DNA from 2 places in the Arthrobacter sp. A5 genome. Region 1 is predicted to be linked to the other one. Evidence: predicted binding sites of a transcription regulator. Region 1 holds the regulator's gene; the other holds the start of a gene.
What was found. Region 1 encodes LexA, which represses DNA repair genes until DNA is damaged. Its sites were predicted from a motif close to TCGAACANNTGTTCGA; they were not measured.

Region 1 (9,295 bases):
TCCGAGGGCCAGTTGTTCGCGCTCGGCGAGGACACCAGCGTCATTCACCCCGTCGGCGCCTCTTCCGGGTCCTCCAGCCAGTTGGGCCGTGAGGTGGTCCGGCTCCGGGACTGGGCGGAGGACACCGAAACGGGAGACCGCGACGAACTCACGCCGGGGGTCAGCGATCGGGCCTGGCGCCAGGTTTCGGTGACGTCGATGGAGTGTCTTGGGGCGCAGAAGTGCCCACTGGCGCTCGAATGCTTCAGCGAACTGGCGAAGGTACGTGGCGCGGAGGCGGACCTCGTCGTGACGAATCATGCGATGCTGGCGATCAGCGCGTTTGAGGGCCTCGCGGTCCTGCCCGAGTATGACGTCGTCGTGGTGGATGAGGCGCATGAACTTCAGGACCGGGTTACCGGTGCTGTCAGCGGTCAGCTCTCTGTGCAGATGATTCACGTTGCCGCCTCCAGCGCGCGGAAGAATACGGGCATCTCGATGGAGACACTCAATTCCGCGGCCGGGTATCTGGAGGCGGCCCTTGGCGGACTCCCGTCCGGGCTGCTGCCCTCGGGCCTGAACGAGCAGCAGCTCACCGCCATTGATCAGGTGCGCGATGCCTGCCGGACGGCGTTGTCGGATTCCAAGGGGGACGCCGGCAATGCCGACGGCGGACGCCAGATGGCGCGCTCACGCCTGACGTTGATTCTGGAACTGGCCGAGAGGCTGCTGGTGGCGCGCGAGGCCGGCGAGGTGGTCTGGTTGTCCCGACCGGGCGGATTCACCCCGCAGCAAGGCTACTCCGTGCCGGATGAGTCGGCTCCGGCTCTGATCAACATCGCACCGCTGAGCGTGGCCGGCCGGCTCCGGGAGGGGCTCTTCGCGGATCATACGGTTGTGCTGACCTCGGCTACCCTCGCGGTCGGCGCGGCATTTGAACCGGCGGCCGGCGGGTTGGGACTGCTGGGTCCCGGGGCGCCCAGCTGGACCGGGGCGGACGTAGGCTCGCCGTTCGACTACGCCAAGCAGGGGATGCTGTATGTGGCCGCCCATTTGGCGAAGCCGGAGCGCGGCACCTCGGCGGAGCAGCTTGATGAACTCGAAGCACTGATCCGGGCTTCGGGCGGCGGGGCGCTGTGCCTCTTTTCCTCCCGCCGGGCCGCAGAGGACGCCGCGGAAGCGCTCCGGTCCCGGCTGGAGGTGGTTGTGCTCTGTCAGGGGGAGTCATCGATGGCCGCCCTTGTCAAGCAGTTCGAGGCTGAACCGGACACCTGTTTGTTCGGCACCATGTCCCTGTGGCAGGGCGTTGATGTGCAGGGTGCGTCCTGCCGGCTCGTGGTGATAGACCGGATCCCCTTTCCGCGCCCGGATGACCCGCTGATGACCGCACGCTCGCGCGCCGTTGCCAAGGCCGGCGGGAACGGTTTCATGTCGATATCGGCGACTCACGCGGCGGTCCGGCTTGCGCAGGGCGCGGGCCGGCTGATCCGCTCGTCCTCGGACAAGGGCGTGGTGGCAGTACTGGACTCACGGCTGGCCACGGCCCGTTACGGTGGCTTTCTGCGTGCGGCCCTCCCACCATTCTGGCCCACGACGGACCGTGCGCTGGTGATGAGCGCCCTGCAGCGGCTGGCCGAAGCAGGCAAACCCGAGGCCTGACCGGCGGCAGACCGCCCGCCTAGATGGCGCGCAGCACCGAAACAATTTTGCCCATGATGGTGGCATTGTCGCCCACTATCGGTTCATAACGGGTGTTCTGCGGCAGCAACCAGGTGTGCCCATCCCGCTGACGGAACGTCTTGACGGTTGCTTCGTCATCGAGGAGGGCCGCCACGATGTCGCCGTTGATGGCGTCCTGCTGCCGGCGCACTACGACCCAGTCGCCGTCACAGATCGCGGCGTCGATCATGGAGTCGCCGGTCACCTTGAGCATAAAGAGCTCTCCATGACCTACGAGCTGGCGTGGGAGTGGCATGACGTCCTCGACTACCTGATCAGCCAGGATGGGTCCGCCGGCGGCGATCCGTCCGACTAGAGGCACCATGGCGGTGTCTGAGGCGCTGCTCAGCTCTGCCATGTTCAGACCACTGGCGCTGCGCAGCTTTGCCGGGGATGGCACGCCCTCGATTTCCACGACCCCGTCGTCCAGGGTGAGCGGGATGAGCACTTCCATGGCGCGGGGGCGCTTCGCGTCCCGACGCAGATAGCCCAGTTTTTCCAACTGGGAGAGCTGATGAGTGACGCTGGACAGGCTTGCGAGCCCGACGACGTCGCCGATCTCACGCATGGACGGCGGGTAGCCCTTGTCACTGATGGAGCGCTGGATACACTCAAGGATCTTTTTTTGCCGCACCGTCAGGCCCTTAAAGCCGGCCCGGCTGGCACGGTTCCCGCTATGGAGGATGAATTCCGGACCTGCCATGACGTGCCGTCCCTTCTTGAAACTGCAACCGGCCCGGCGCCGACAAGCGCCCGGCGGATCCGCTCCGCCCGTCATCCGTATGCTACGGCTTGGTCGGAGCTGACCACCCCCCAACGCCCCCAGCCAAAATGTCGGTGGGTTCTGGTGGACTCGTCGTGTGGCCGGATCCTGCTTCTAATCTAGGGCAGTTTCCGGTTGATTTCAAACATATGTTCTACCGGGTCTTGGCATGCATCGTTAGTGAGTGCTACAACTGGAGAACACAGTTTCGAATACATGTTCTAGCTGGACCAGTGGTAGTTGAACCCTGCGCCGCCTACAGGCGCTACAAGTGCACTGCCGGGTCAGGACAACTGGACCTCGTAGCGTGAAAGGTGAAGAAAATGAACGCCACATCGACCTTTAATCTCGAAGCCCGGCCCGCCTCCGTGAGCCGGCGGCCGGCTTCCAAGGGCTGGCAGCCCGCATCCAAGATCCAGCTCCGACTGACTCGCCGCGGGCGTCTGGTCCTGATGGGTATTCCACTGATGCTGTCCGCTATCGCTGTGCTGTTGCTGGCCGGGTTCATTACGTCGCCGGCCCAAGCCTCCACCGGTGCAAATTCGCCGGGGGTCCACGCTTCCAAGGTCACCGTCATGGCGGGCCAGACTCTTTGGAGCATCGCCTCGGCAAGCGATCCGTCACGGGATCCGCGGGACGTTGTGGCGGACATCCTGGAGCTGAACAGTCTCACCACTTCAGTCGTCCAGCCGGGGCAGCAGGTCTACGTTCCGCTGCTGAACTGATGGCGAAGGCTGCCTTGAAGCACAGCAGTGAGGCCCACCAGCGTCGCCAACCATTGGGGCCGGTGAGCCTCTAAGAGCTGACTGATGAGGTGGTTATGTCAGCTTTAATTCCCGGCCCGGTTCGACCGTGGCGGCCGGGGAGCTTAAACTGGAACCGTGAATCAGACTGAGCGTCTCGACCGGCTGCCCCTGCGGAACGATCTGCGCGGGCTGCACCCGTATGGTGCACCTCAGCTGGACGTCCCCATCCTGCTCAACGTCAATGAAAATACCCACGGCGTCCCCGATGATGCGCGCGAGGCCATCCTCAAGGCGGTCGACAACGTGCTGGTCGGCCTCAACCGCTACCCGGACCGGGAATTCACCGAACTGCGACGGGCTTTGGCTGCATATTTGGGGCACGGCCTAGCGGCTGAGAACGTCTGGGCAGCCAACGGGTCCAACGAGGTGCTGCAACAGATCCTGCAGGCGTTCGGCGGACCGGGACGCAGAGCCCTGGGCTTCCCTCCCACCTACTCAATGTATCCGTTGCTCGCCAACGGCACCGGAACTGAGTACGTCACCGGGCGCCGCACGGAGGATTTCGGCCTGAGCGCCGCGTCAGCCGCCGAACAGGTACGCGAACTGGCACCCAACATTGTCTTCCTCTGTTCACCAAATAATCCGACTGGCACGGCGCTCAAGGCCGAAGTTGTTGAAGAGGTCTACGAGGCGGGCAAGGCATCGCAAGCCATTATCATCGTCGATGAGGCATACGCGGAATTCGCCCATGACGGAACACCCAGCGCCATGGCTTTACTGCCGGGGCGTGAGCGCCTCGTGGTCTCCCGCACCATGAGTAAGGCCTTCGCCCTGGCCGGCGCCCGGTTGGGCTATCTCGCCGCCGCCCCTGAGATCGCCGACGCATTGCGGCTGGTCCGGCTGCCTTACCACCTCTCCGCCATTACACAAGCCACGGCCGTGGCGGCGCTGCGGAACTCCGATTCCCTGCTGGCCAACGTTGAGGACATCAAGATCCAGCGCGACCGGATCGTGGCCGGACTATCCGCGTTCGGGCTCAAGCCGGCGCCGTCGGATTCCAATTTTGTTTTCTTTGGCGGCATGGAGGATCCGCATGCCATCTGGCAGGGACTGCTGGAGGCGGGCGTCTTGATCAGAGACGTCGGCATTCCCGGTCATCTGCGCGTCACCGCCGGCACGGAAACGGAAACATCGGCTTTCCTCGATCGGCTGGCCGTGGTGTTGGGCCGTTGAGTGGCCCGCGAACGACGGGTTCGATGGCTGTTGGCCGACCGGCATTCGGGGATCCGTCCGTATTCTCCTAGAATTAGGGGACGCGACCAATGCTTTGGCACCGGTGCTGCATAATCCGGACGCGTTCCGGCGCCGCACTGCAGAGGCCAGCACCATCCACAATCCAGGAACGAAGGACCGCCCGCAATGAGCGAGAACACATCCACTTCCGGCGCCCCACGCACGGCGCGGCTGGAACGGAGCACCAGCGAGTCGTCCGTACTGGTAGAGGTTGACCTGGACGGGACAGGGGTGTCCAGCATCGCTACCTCCGTCCCCTTTTACGATCACATGCTGACAGCGCTGTCGAAACATTCGCTGATCGACCTGACCGTCAAGGCCAGCGGAGATACCCACATTGACGTGCACCATACCGTGGAAGACGTGGCCATCACCCTGGGTGAAGTCCTGCGCCAGGCCCTGGGCAACAAGGCCGGCATCCGGCGGTTTGGCGAAGCCACCGTTCCACTGGACGAGGCACTTGCCAACGCCGTCGTCGATGTTTCCGGCCGCCCCTACCTGGTTCACAGCGGCGAGCCGGCCGGACAGGAATATCACCTTATTGGCGGCCACTTCACCGGTTCGCTGACGCGCCATGTCTTTGAAGCCATGACATTCCACGCACGGATATGCCTGCACATGACGGTCCTCGCCGGGCGGGATCCGCACCACATTGTGGAGGCACAGTTCAAAGCCTTCGCCCGCGCCCTGCGCAGTGCCATCGAACCCGATCCGCGCGTCGTCGGCATTCCTTCCACCAAGGGCAGCCTGTGACGGCGGAGCAGCTTTCGCCGGACAGCGCCGCTGACGCCCCGTCGGCGGACGGCGGCGGTTCCGCGGCGGGTCCGACGGTGACGGTGCTGGACTATGGCTCGGGGAACGTACGTTCCGCCGTCCGGGCCCTTGAGCGCGCCGGCGCCGTGGTGACGCTCAGCGCCAAGGCCGACGACGTGCTCGGCGCCGACGGCCTGGTCGTCCCGGGTGTCGGGGCCTTCGCTACGGTGATGAAGGAGCTCAAGGGCGTCGACGGTCTGCGGATGATCGGCCGGAGAGTCGCCGGCGGCCGTCCGGTGCTGGCCATTTGCGTTGGACTGCAGATCCTCTTCGATGGCGGTGTCGAGCACGGCAACAGCGAACCGGGGATGGCCGAGTGGCCCGGCACGGTGGAACTGCTCCCGGCTCCGGTGGTGCCGCACATGGGCTGGAACACCGTTGACGTGCCGGAGGGGTCGAAGCTTTTCGAGGGCGTCGAGCATGACCGTTTTTATTTTGTGCATTCCTACGGTGTGCAGACATGGGACTTTGATGTGGCCCACGCGCGCATCAAACCTCCCCTGGTCACCTGGTCTGAGCACGGAGCCCGCTTTATTGCCGCGGTGGAGAACGGGCCGCTGTGCGCCACCCAGTTCCATCCGGAAAAATCCGGGGACGCCGGGGCACGGCTGCTGCGTAACTGGGTCCACTCGCTGCGGAAGGCGGCGGCCTGAATGTGGTCGGTTGTCCTGATGGGCCTCGCCGGGCTGCTGGTCGGCGGTGCTATTGCCTATTACCAGCAGAAGAAGCCGCGCTGGATCCCGTTTTCCTTTGCCCTGCTGGCCGTCATGTCGCTGCTGGCCGCTTACCTGCTGACGCTGCCGGCCTCCAAATAATTCCATCCGGCGGTCCGCTGAACGCGCGGGCCGCTGCCCTGCTTATTCCACGCACCTAGACCGATGAGGACCCGATGACCAGCGCTGAGACAACCCTTCTGGAACTGCTTCCCGCCGTAGATGTCGCCGACGGCCAGGCCGTGCGCCTGGTGCAGGGTGAGGCCGGCAGCGAAACGAGTTACGGATCCCCTCTCGATGCCGCGCTGGCTTGGCAGAATGACGGTGCCGAGTGGGTGCATCTGGTGGATCTGGACGCCGCGTTCGGTCGGGGCTCCAATCTTGAACTGCTGCGCGAGGTAGTGCAGGCCCTGAACGTCAAGGTGGAGCTTTCCGGCGGTATCCGCGACGATGCGTCCTTGGAGGGCGCCCTCGAGCTGGGTGCGGCCCGGGTGAATCTGGGCACCGCAGCGCTGGAGGACCCGTTGTGGACGGCCCGGGCCATTGAACGTTTCGGTGACAAGATCGCCGTCGGCCTTGACGTTCGTGGCACCACGCTCGCAGCTCGCGGCTGGACGAAGGAGGGCGGGGACCTTTGGGAGGTGCTGGCCCGCCTGGAGGATGCAGGATGTGCCCGGTATGTCGTCACCGATGTGACTAAGGACGGAACTCTGCGGGGTCCGAACGTAGAGCTGCTCCGCGAGGTTCTTTCGCGCACTGGAAAGCCGGTGGTGGCATCCGGCGGCATTTCCAGTCTGGCGGATCTGCAGGAACTGCGCACGCTGGTTCCGCTGGGGCTCGAGGGGGCAATCGTGGGCAAGGCGCTGTACGCCGGAGCCTTTACGCTTCCCCAGGCCCTGGATATCGCCGGCCGGCGCTAGCCGCAATGTCTGAGCCGGTGCAGCGCTCGCTTCCGGGGCACATTGCCGCGGCGTTGGCGGCAGCCGGCGGTGCCGCCGATTCGGCCGACCAGCCGTGGCAGGGGCGGACGCTGGGTGCGGAGCGGAAGTATCACAATTTTGAGGACGACGACGGCGCCACCGACGCGGGCTACGCGGCGGCACTGGCTGCGCTGAGCGCCAGGACGGGGGATGAAGCCGCGGTCGTCCACAGCCTGGCTTCGGCCCGGGTCTTCGTGCCCATCCTGGCTCAGGTGGCACGGGCGCACGTTGTGTCGAATGGCTTGGCCTCGGACAAGGAGTCCGATATGGCACTGGTGACACTGACGGCGCCGGACGGGCGTCGGGCGCTGCCGGTGTTCACCTCCACCGAGAATTTGACCCGCTGGAACCCTCAGGCGCGGCCCGTCGCCGTGTATGCCCCGCGGGCGGCGCTCTCCGCCGTGGCCGAAGAAGCGCAGCTGATGGTGGTGGATCCGGCGGCGCCGCAGACGTTCGTGCTGCGGCGCCCTGCAGTGTGGGCGCTGGCCCGTCAGCAGCGCTGGCTGCCCAGCTACGCCGACCCGCAGATAGCCAGCGCACTGGCCGGATCCATGGCAGCGCTGGGGCATCCGGCCCTTTTGGGAATCCGGGCGGAACCCGGCGCTGGGATCGTTTCCGCCGACCATGAGGGGAACACCTCTCCCGGTGGTGGCGCGGGGCCGGAATTACGGGTTCAATTGACTCTGGCACCCGGCCTTGATCAGGATGCGCTGAACGCCCTGATCGGGGAACTGGAGCTGTTATGGTCGCGAAATGAATACTTCGCGGAGTCTGTTGATTCGGTGGAGGTCCGCCTGCAGGCCGCCGCGTCAACGGACAGACCGGCGCGTTGAAGCGGCACGGTGTTGAAGCGGCACGGTGTTGAAGCGGCACGGTGTTGAAGCGGCACGGTGTTGAAGCGGCACGGTGTTGAAGCGGCACGGTGTTGAAGCGGCACGGTGTTGAAGCGGCACGGTGTTGAAGCGGCACGGTGTTGAAGCGGCACGGTGCTGATCCGGCGCTCAACGTGCAGGAACGACGAGAAGGAACACGTCAGTGAACTTTGCCGGCTACCGGGAACTGCTTTCCATAGCGCCTGTACGCCGGCTCCTGCTGGTCGCCATGCTAGCGCGTATTCCGCACGCCGCCGCGGGGGTGCTGGTGACACTGCACGTGGTGGAAACTTTGAACCTCGGCTATGGCGCCGCCGGCGGCGTGGCCGCGGCGGTCACTATCGGCATCGCGCTGGGCGCTCCCTGGCGCGGACGGCGCGTGGATCTGGTGGGTCTGCGCCGGGCGTTGGTTCCCTCCGTCATCTCGGAAGTCGTGGTGTGGTCGGTGGCGCCCTTCCTCGGCTATGAATTGCTGTTGGTGGCCGCCGTCATCGGTGGCCTGTTTTCGGTGCCGATCTTCTCCGTGGTCCGACAAGCGCTGGGTGTCATGGTGGCGCCGGCGCAGCGGCGCACGGCCTATGCGCTGGATTCGGTCGGGGCGGAACTGACATTTATGGTGGGCCCGGCACTCGGTGTTCTGCTCTCGACCACCCTGCATTCGGTGGCCGGCCTGATCCTTATCGGCGCGGCCTCTGCAGTGGCGGGTCTGTTCCTGATGTGGTTCAATCCACCCACCCGTACCGGGCAGCGCGGCAGCTATCAGCAGGATGTCAATGACGAATTGGCCTCGATGGAAGAGTTGTCTCCGGCCGAGGCCGCCGGCAGCCAGTCCTTCGCCGGCGCCAACGTGCTGGGCAGGCTCTGGGGACGCACCAAGGGGAGCCTGGTCTGGCTGAACGTCGCCGTGATCGCGGTCCTCGGCGCCTCCCTGGGCGCGGGACTGGTGCTCTCCGGAACGGATGTGGGGATCGTGGCGGTACTGCGCAATTCGGATCAGATCGGATCCATGGGCATCGTGTTGGTGTTCTGGTGCGCGGCTTCGGTGGTCGGCGGTCTGATCTACGGCGCGCTGAGCCGGCCGGTCAACCCGCTCTGGATGCTGGCGGCCATGGCTTTGCTGACAATCCCGATGGGCTTCGCCACCGATGCCTGGAGCCTGGCGCTGCTGTCCATTGCCCCCGGACTGCTGTGCGCGCCGGTGCTCACCTCCAGCGCGGAGCGGATCGCAGAACTTGTGGCGGAACAGCGCCGCGGCGAGGCCATGGGCTGGTACGGTTCATCGCTGACACTGGGAAGCGCAATCGGCGCCCCGTTCGGCGGTATGATGATCGACATCGTTGGCCCCTGGGGAGGGTTCACTACGGTGGGCATCCTGGCCGCGGCACTGGCCCTGGCAGGGCTAGTGGCCCAGGCGTTC
Region 2 (9,295 bases), 2.1 Mb from region 1:
GAACCGGGTCCCGCTCCTCCAGCCCCTCCATCAGGGACTTTTCGGTGGCGACATCCGCCCGGTTGAGAATCTCGACCAGGGACTCGACGCCGCCGATCACCTCCACCGTTTCAGGCAGCGAGACGACGGCATTGGCCCGTGCCCGCAGCGTCTCGGCAACAATACCGACCGCTTCCGGGGTGGCGGTACCCATCGAGGCAAAGGCCTGCGCCACCTCGGCGCCGAGCGGCTCGCCCAGACCTGCAAGCACGGCGGAGGCTTTCTGCGCACTGACATGGCCGAGCACCAGGGCGATGGTCTGCGGCAGCTCCCCATCCAGCAGGATCAGAATCTGCCGCGCATCCGCCTCAGCCAGAAATTCAAAGGACGTCCCGGCCATTGACGATTCGAGCCGGCTCATGACGCTCGCGGCCTTCTCCGAGCCGAATGATGCCTTCAGCAGTTCAAGGGCGAAGTCCCGCCCGCCACGGGTATTTGAGCTGCTGTGAAAGGTCATCTCATGAAATTCGTTGATGACCTCCCCCGCCAGCGCCGGGTCCACCCGCTGGAGCGAGACAATCTCCGCAGCGACTTCCTCCGCCTCGGCTTCGGTGAACTGTTGCATCACCCGGGCGGCCTTTTCCGGCTCCAACTGCATCAGGATAATGGCGGCCTTCTGCATGCCCGTCAAGGCCGATTCCGCGGTCTTCATACCGATGTCCTGCTGTCATCCATCATGCTCCGCAGGTATGCTGCCGTCTTTTCCGGGTCGTGGGTGGCCAGCGAATCGATCCGGGCCCGTTTGTCATCCAGATCATCGGGCGCGTCGTCGGGCAGCCGCGGAATTTCCCGCACTGCCGGCGGAGGAGTCAGCTGAAGGGAGGTCGCGGCGGGTTCCAGCAGCCCCATCTGATCCAGCCGCTCCCCGAGGTCGACGGGCTGCCGGCTCTGCCGCCGGTTCTTGAGCGCGTACAGCAGCAATGCCAGGGCAATCAGGAGCAGAATGCTGGCCACGATGATGATGGTCTTCCACGTCTCCGCCGTGCGCTGGGCATCGGCCTCGGCCTTTGCCGCATCGAGGGCAGCCTTGGCGTCAGCGGCGCCGGAGGTGTTGAACGGCAGCGCCGCGACGGTCACAACATCCCCGCGGGCAATATTGATGCCCGCTGCGGAGGAGACCAGATCACGCAGGGTGGACATGTCCAATCCGTCAGCGGTCGGTTTGTTCACCGCAACCGACACCGTCTGCCGCGTCACCGCGCCGGCGGGAATGGTCGTGGTTTCAGTGGTTTTATTCACCGCGTTGTTCTTCGTCGTCTTGTCGGAGGTGAACGTCCCGTTTCCGTCGGCATTGGGTGCCGCCGAGCTCTCGGCCCCGAGCACGCCGGCAGCCGCGGCCCCGGTGCCGGTGTAGGACTCGGTCGCCTTGGATTCGCTCAGAGCGGGAGCCTGGTCGGGGTTGGTGAAGGATTCCTGCACCTTCTGACCGGTCTGCTGGCTCATATCCGCTGCTACGGCCACCGTGGCGTTACCGGGACCCGCCACCCGGTCGAGCATGGCCTGCACGGCGGCGCTGATGCGCTTCTCATAGTCGGAGCCCTGCTTGGCGGCTCCCCCGGCAGCCCCGGTTCCGACGGCGGAAAGTACGGTTCCGGAGGAGTCAATGACCGCAACGTTGAGCGGTTTCAGCCCGTCAATGGACGCGGAGGTCAGGTGAACGATGGCCTGGACCTGATCGGAATCCAGCGAGGTTCCCTTCGCGCTTTCGATGAACACCGACGCCGTCGGGTCCTGTTTCTGGGAGGCAAACACCGTGTCCTTGGGGATCGCCAGCTTCACCGAGGCGGCTTTTACACCGTTCATGGCGGAAATCGTGGACGCCAACTCGCCCTCCATGGCCCGCTGGTACGTGACGGTCTGCTGGAATTCCGACGATGTCACGCCCATGTTGTCCAACAGCGAGTAGCCGGCCGTCTTGTTCGCCGGCAGCCCCGCCGCGGCCGCCTTGAGGCGCTCGTCGTAGACCTTCGCCTCCGGCACCATGATCGTGGCCCCGCCGTTGGTCAGCTCGTACGGCACGCCGTCCGTGCGCAGCTGGTCCACAATGGTGTTCGCGTCCGCCGCGGCGAGTCCGGAAAACAGCGGTGTGTAGGTGGGCCTGGTGAGCCAGGACGTGAGCGCGATTCCGCCCAGCACCAGCGCGGCAATGCCGATAATGGCAATGGTGCGCTGTGCCACGCTGAAGCTGCCCACGGCCTTGGTGAACCGCGCAAAAAAGGCGGATAGCTGTGCCGGCATCAGGCTTGCATCCGCATGATCTCGTTGAACGCGTCAACGCCCTTATTCCGGACCGCCGCCACCAGTTCCAGCGTCACCTGCGCCCGCGTAGCGGCAAGCGTCGCGGTGTGAATATCGTCCAGGTTGCCGGTCACGGCCTTAATGGCCAGGTCATTGGAGTTGGACTGCAGTTGCTGCAGTCCGTCCACGGCACCGGTCAGCGTCGAGGCGAAGTCCGCGTCGCCGTCCGGGGCGGCGGGCTGGACCGCTGGCAGATAGCCCGTCGCGGAAACGCCCTGGACCGTGGGAATTGCGGCGATGGCCATCAGGCTTTTCCGATCTGCAGGGCGGCTTCGTAGGTAGTTTTAGCGCGGTCGACGACGGCGGCATTGGCTTGGTAGCCCCGCTGGGCCATGATCAGCTTGCCCATTTCCAGCCCCAGATCGATGTCCGGGTAGCGGACGTAGCCGTCCTTGTCCGCGAGTGGATTCTCCGGTTCGTGGACCAGCCGTCCAGCCGCGTCCCCCAACACGGTTCCGGCCACGTAGACGCCTGAATTTCCCGGCCCCTCCTGGGCCTGCACGTAGCGCGCCTGGAAAGCGGCGCCGTTCGTGCTCTTGGCGGTATTGACGTTGGCTAGATTGTCTGACACGGCGTCAAGCCACTTGCGGTGCACGGTCAGCCCAGAACCGGCGATGCTGATTGCGTCCGTCATCAGTTGGTCCGCAGTGCCGAGCGCACACCGGTGAACGGCGCGTTGGAGGCCTGGGCCGCGAACTGGTAGCGCAGAACGGTAGAAATGTTGGCGAGCGTCTCGGTATCGAGGTTGACGTTGTTGCCGTTCAGCTGCGTCGCATCCAGCGACCGCGCCGTCGTCGCCTCTGCGTGTCCGTCCCGTGCCTGCACCGAGGAACTCAGCGCGGACTCGAAGGCGACCTTTTTGGCGTGGTAATTGGGGGTATTGACGTTGGCAATATTGTCGGCAATGCTGCGCTGGCGCAGGGCCAGACCATCAAGGGCGCTGCTGAGCGCCACAGTAGTCACGGAATCGAACAACGTTTACCCGCTTTACAAAAAAGGGACAAGTCGGCCGATCCGTGGCCAATTCAAGTGAGCGATCCTTGCTCGTCTCTATCTATCGGCGCGGGACACGCGTCCGTTAGCAGAATCGCCAAAACTTTTACCTGGCAGCCGTGACGTGGACGGGACGTCTGAAAATATTCGCACACACGTTCGGAAAAATTTTGGGAATTGTAGCTTAATTAGAATAGAATTGAAGCATGGACGGCGGGAAGAGCTTCGAAACGCTCCTCGGGGATTACCTCGGGATACCCCCGCACGCCCGCCCCGAAGATTTCCAAGCCAACGGATCCCGGCCAGAAGGTCCCCATCTCACCCAGTGGGAGTTCGGGTGGGGTCCGGCCCGCACTCTGACGGGCGAGGACCTGTGCCGCTCCCTGAAGCCCTCCGCCGTCATCGCCAAGCACCCGGGCAGTGATCTACATCCCTCCAAAGAGCAGCTCCCCGATCTGCAGGACGCAGACCCACAGGTCCCCGACGCGCAGGTCTCGGATCTGCAGGACGCTGAGCTCCTTGACGCTAACCGGCAGGATAACCATCAGCCTGATGGTGACCTGCAGGTCGAGTCCGTCCGTCGGGTCCTGTTGGCGGGCCTGGTCCGGGAAGAGGACCCCGACAGGCTGGACCCGCTACGGACCGCCGAGGCCCTGCTGCTCACCGACCCCGCCGGCGGTGATGCCGACCAGAAGCTCGACTACGCCGCCGCAGCCGGGAAAATGGTGTCCTGGGCCCAGGCCATCCAGACCCGGGCCGTCGCCGCGTTCGCCGCAGAACGGCCCCCGCTGCCGGCCGAAACACCACGGCGCTTCACCGTGCCGGCCCGGTCCGAATGGATCAGCGAACGCTCCCGGTACGCGGCAGCGGAAATCGGTGCCGCCCTGCACATCGGCCGCTACAGCGCCCAGCGCCTCCTGGACAACAGCGACTACCTCACCAGCATGCTCCCTGCCACCCTCGCCCAGCACGAGCAGGGCCTCCTGGACCGGGCCCGCGTCCACGCCGTCCTCTCCGGACTCGGCACCACCCCGGCCGAACTCTGGGGCCCGGTCGAAGACGCGATCACCGCCCTCGCACCCTCCCTGACACCCAAAGCCCTGGAACGGCATGCCCGCGAAACGGCGGAGAAACTCGACCCCGAACCCCTCGCCGCCCGGCACGAACGCGCCCGCACCCACCGCGACGTCTGGTTCTTCGCCCAACCCGACGGAATGGCCGAAATCGGTGCCCTCCTCCCCGCCGTGGACGCCCGGCGCTTCTACGAAACCATCGACGCCTGGGCCCACCACGCCCAACACGAAGGCGAACCCTCCACCGGCACCACCCCCGGCGGGAAACCCTCCCGCGCGATCAACGAATACCGCGCCGACGTCATGGTCGACCTCTTCAACAACGCCCTGGACCCCGACCCCAGCGACGACACCGACACCACCGAAGACACCGACCCCGACGACACCGACACCAGCGACTGCACCGACGATACCGACACCGGGAACGCAGGGAAGACCGGCACCGACACCGGGAACGCCGGGAAGACCGCCCGTGGCCGCCGGAAGGCCCCCCGCTACGCACCCGCCCAGATCGCCGTCACCGTCCCCGTCCTGACCCTGATGGGACTGGACGAACGCCCCGGCAACCTCAACGGCTACGGCCCCATCCCAGCCGACCAGGCCCGCGAACTCGCCGGCCAGGCAACCTCCTGGCTCAGGATCCTCACCCACCCCGAAAACGGCACCATCCTCTCCATCGGCCGGACAGCCTACGAACCCGCGGCGGACCTGCGCCGCTGGATCATCAACCGGGACAAAACCTGCCGCGGCATCGGCTGCGACAAACCCGCAAGACTCTGCGACATCGATCACACCATCCCCTACCACCGGCAGACCTACGCCCCCGACGGCACACCCCTGCCCCTGGGCGAAACCAGCGACACCAACCTAGGCCCCCTGTGCACAGCCGATCACCACCTCAAAGACGACCCCGGCACCGGCTGGACCGTCACCCAACCAACCCCCGGCGTCTTCATCCACACCTCACCCACCGGACGCGTCTACCCCAACAACCCCGAACCACCACCACCCTTCTGACCTGAAGGTGGAGCTGTACGTTCTGAACCCTCCCAGCACTCGGCATTGACACCAGCGTCAGCTCAGAGCTACAGACGGCAAGTTCGTCACAGTCGAGTGCCGCATCTGGAACCCGAGTGAATACAAGCGGAGCGCGCGTGTTCTCGGAGTAAATTCCTACGGCGCCTCGATCATTCCTACGGCCTCTTTGACATTGTCGGTCGTTCCGTTAGCCCTTCCGTTCAAACGCGCTAGGTCTAGCCCGTAACGTCCAGAAAAACCGGCCGCCCAGTGGGTATCGTCTCCGGCACCGATTGAACGGCGGCCAGGTGCCGCGCGGTCTCGTGGAGCTGCGCTTCCAGACGTTCGACGGCGTCATGCTGGGCTGCGAGCAGCCGGCGAGCCCGGCCGATCAGTCCGGCGGGAATCGGCCCCGGATCAGCCAGCGGCAGCCACGGAGTCGCGTTGTTTGCTGTCTGCACAGCCGATTCACGTTCCGCCGCTACCGTGGCATCGGCCGAGGCGTCTTGGCGCCGGACCCCATACAAGGACTCCCCCGGAACTGGCGCATTGACCCCGGCCTCTAGCTGCTCCAGAATCCCGAGCCATTGGAGGCCATGTTCAATGCCCTGGTGGATGCCCTGTACAATGCCCTCGTCGAAGCCCTGTTCAATGCCCTCGTGGAAGCCCTGTTCAATGCCCTGTCCGGTGCTCCGTTCGGTGCTCTGTCCAGTACCCGGCGCCTTAGCCAATGCCGAGGCTTCCGCCCGTGAATGCCGGTGCTCCGGTCCGGACGGGCAGCGATGCAGCCGCCTCGTGCCAGGATTGCCGCAGCGGTTCCAGGACCGCAATACAGTCGCGGGTCTTCCCGGCGTCCCGCTCAATGTTCGCCTCAATCATCCTGTTGGATGCAAACGTATACAGCGCGAACAGCTGATCGGCACCGTCCCAGGCATCCGCGTTCAGCGAGGTGGATAATTCGGCAACAATTGCCTGCGCGTGGACCAGATTCTCCGACGCGGCCGCCCAGTTTTGCCCTTGTTGGGCTGCCTCGGCGCGGCCCAGGTCAAGCAGCAGCCTGTCGTACAGCATGGTCAGCAGCCGGGCCGGCGGGGCCGACAGGACCGCCTCCCGGTTGTATTTGGCCATTTGCTGTGCGTAGGCAGTACTCATGGTGCTCATGCTCCCGTGCTCGATGACGATAGGCCGGACAGCTGTGCGGTCAGCCAGGACTGCTGGGACTTCATTTTTCCCAACGCAACTTCCAGGGCGGCATAAGTTGACTGCAGCCCGGCCTGCCTGCTCGCCAGCCGGAGGTCCCAGCTGCTGATCTGGTCGCTGAGATCTTTGATGGCGCTCTGCTGGCCGGTGATCTGGGAGGTTATGGTACCGCTGTATTTATCGGAGGCGACAGCGGCGGCAGTGCCTACCCGGGAGGCAATTTCAGCGAGGGCGGCTTTAGTCCCGGTGGGATCCTTCGCCAAAGCGGCCGTCAGCTTGTCCGCATCAAAGAGCAGATTTCCGTCGCGGGTGATGCCAACGCCGAATTCTGATGGCGAGTGGCCATTCACCGGCAGCGACGCGGCGGAGAGCACCTTCTGGCTCACGTCCCTGACGGTGCTGTCCCCGGTGAAGGGCCCCGTTGCGGTGACCGTCTTACCGCTGGCATCCGTGCTGGTGCTAACGGCACTGCGGGCGGCAATCAGGGAAAAGACCCCGTTCAGGGCGGTAACCAGATCCGAGGCCATCTTGGCGGCCTGCTTGTCATCGCGTGCCACGGTAACCGTGGCGGGGCCCAGGGCACCGGAAGCCAGCGTCACGGCGCCGCCGGGAAGCAGTTCCGGAAAAGTATTGGTGGCCGAAGTAACGGCTTGGGCAGCGGCGGTGCCGGCCCAGAGAGTCACCTGCGCGTCTTGGGCGGTTTTGATGTCTATCACGGCGGCGGTGGTGCCGGAAATGCTGAACTGGGCGGCGGCACCGGCCGAAGCTGCAGTGAGCTGGAGGCGGTATTGGGGATTCCCGCCGGAGTCAGTCCCGCTAGCCACTTTCATCGCGGTGACACCCGCCGGGGCGGCATTGATCGCTTTGACCACGTCATCCAAAGAGTTGGAGGCCGCTGTGATGGTGGTCGCCGTGCCGTCTTTGGCCGTGAGGGTGAGCCCGCTGTCCGGCCATACGGTCAAGGCGCCCGTTACACTGACCTGGGTTTGCGAGAGTCTATCGACCACAAAATCGATTTGCCCTGCGGAGGCCCCGGCCGTGGACACAGCCGTCACCTTGTCGGAGCTGCTCGTTGCCGCATAGACGTCGAAGGCGGCGGGCTTCGCGGCCGTCTTAGCGAGGACGGCGAGCGCGGCAATTTTGGTGTTTAACGCCTGCAACGCCGACGCCATGACCTGCGTGTCCGAGACCTTGTTTTTCAGGAGCGTCTGTGGAATGGCTTCCACTTTCATCAGCGAGGCAATAAGCGTGGTGGTGTCCAGACCACTCGACAAGCCATCGAGAGTGATTCCCATGCGCGTAACTCCTGATACGTCTCTAACTACGGAAGCGGCCTACCTGCGGCCGATGAACGGGTGAGCAGCACTCGTCCATCCGCCGCAGGAGCCGCGATCAGTCCTGTTCCTGTTACCGAGGCCCTGTTACCGGATAAACCCTGTTACCTGAAGAACGTACTTAGAGGGTCTAGGTCACAGGGTTTATTTCACCAGGTTTAGCGCAGGAGCTGCAGCACACCCTGGTTGGACTGGTTGGCCTGCGCAAGCATGGCGGTCCCGGCCTGCGACAGGATGTTATTGCGGGTGTACTTCACCATTTCCTCAGCCATATCCGTGTCGCGGATACGGGATCCGGCGGCGGAGAGGTTTTCCTTGGAAACGGCCAGGTTCTTGATGACGCTTTCGAACCGGTTCTGGTCCGCTCCGAGGGAGGCGCGGGCGGTCGATACGGCCTTGATCTGCGTATCCAGGGCGTCGATCGTAGTCAAAGCATCAGCGGCGCTTGAGAAGCCTGTTCCCGAAGCCAAGGTGGACACGGCCGTACCGATGGCCTTTACGTCTGAGAAGTTGACCGAGATCTGGTCCGCGCCTGCGACACTGCCCGCGCCGATCTGGAAAGTCAGGCTCGTGGTAACGCCGTCAAGCAGCTTCTTGCCGTTGAAGTTCGTCGAATCGCCGATCCGAGTCAGTTCCTTACCCAGCGCGGTGACCTCAGTGGAGATCGCGGCACGTGAATCCACGCTGTTCGAGTCGTTGCCGGCCTGAACAGCCAGGTCACGAACACGCTGCAGGATGGACTGCACTTCGCCCAGGGAGCCTTCAGCGGTCTGGATGACGCTGATGCCGTCTTGAGCGTTGCGGGCTGCGACGGTCATGCCGCCCACCTGTGACTTCAGGCCCTCCGAGATCGCCAGGCCGGCGGCGTCATCGCCGGCACGGTTGATGCGCAGGCCGCTGGAGAGCTTTTCCAATGACTTGGACAGGTCGTTCTGCGTGTTGGCCAGGTTGCGGTAGGTGTTGTTTGCCGCGAGGTTGGTGTTGATCTGCATGCCCATGTTGTATTCCTCCGTGAGTGGGGTCAGTTTCGCCGGCCCATCCATGGTCCGGCACACTCAACTATCGGCGGAGCAGGTACGGCGGTTAGCAGCTCGCGGAAGACAATTCGGAATTCGCCTTTTTGCGTATTTTCAGGCGACGACGACGTCCATCGCCGGCGCCGGGTGATGGTGCGCGGCGCGGGTAATGCCCCCTGCGGTGTGGCCGCCCATGGCGGACAGGTAGGCGTTGCGTCGCTGTGGGGCGATCCGGGACAGCGGAACGTGCGTGTCGCCGTCGTCGTTCCCGTAATGCGTGCCCATCCCGTCGCCGAGCAGACGGATCGCCTCGGCGCGCTGCTGG

Region 2: the regulator LexA is predicted to act here: its motif matches at 3,478-3,493, upstream of ACLLJI_RS15665 (DUF222 domain-containing protein).

Annotation. Positions count from the first base shown of each region.
Region 1 is NZ_CP180316.1:1,189,797-1,199,091, forward strand. Features, by position in the region: gene ACLLJI_RS05425 (ATP-dependent DNA helicase) at 1-1,638, shown strand, start outside; gene lexA (transcriptional repressor LexA) at 1,658-2,401, opposite strand; gene ACLLJI_RS05435 (LysM peptidoglycan-binding domain-containing protein) at 2,785-3,186, shown strand; gene ACLLJI_RS05440 (histidinol-phosphate transaminase) at 3,343-4,440, shown strand; gene hisB (imidazoleglycerol-phosphate dehydratase HisB) at 4,627-5,253, shown strand; gene hisH (imidazole glycerol phosphate synthase subunit HisH) at 5,331-5,966, shown strand; gene ACLLJI_RS05455 (hypothetical protein) at 5,967-6,128, shown strand; gene priA (bifunctional 1-(5-phosphoribosyl)-5-((5-phosphoribosylamino)methylideneamino)imidazole-4-carboxamide isomerase/phosphoribosylanthranilate isomerase PriA) at 6,203-6,946, shown strand; gene ACLLJI_RS05465 (SseB family protein) at 6,952-7,839, shown strand; gene ACLLJI_RS05470 (MFS transporter) at 8,042-9,295, shown strand, end outside.
Region 2 is NZ_CP180316.1:3,323,048-3,332,342, forward strand. Features, by position in the region: gene fliG (flagellar motor switch protein FliG) at 1-691, opposite strand, end outside; gene fliF (flagellar basal-body MS-ring/collar protein FliF) at 688-2,277, opposite strand; gene fliE (flagellar hook-basal body complex protein FliE) at 2,277-2,582, opposite strand; gene ACLLJI_RS15655 (flagellar basal body rod protein FlgC) at 2,582-2,974, opposite strand; gene flgB (flagellar basal body rod protein FlgB) at 2,971-3,312, opposite strand; gene ACLLJI_RS15665 (DUF222 domain-containing protein) at 3,537-5,420, shown strand; gene ACLLJI_RS15670 (hypothetical protein) at 5,657-6,151, opposite strand; gene fliS (flagellar export chaperone FliS) at 6,144-6,572, opposite strand; gene fliD (flagellar filament capping protein FliD) at 6,578-7,915, opposite strand; gene ACLLJI_RS15685 (flagellin) at 8,113-8,952, opposite strand; gene ACLLJI_RS15690 (sigma-70 family RNA polymerase sigma factor) at 9,085-9,295, opposite strand, start outside.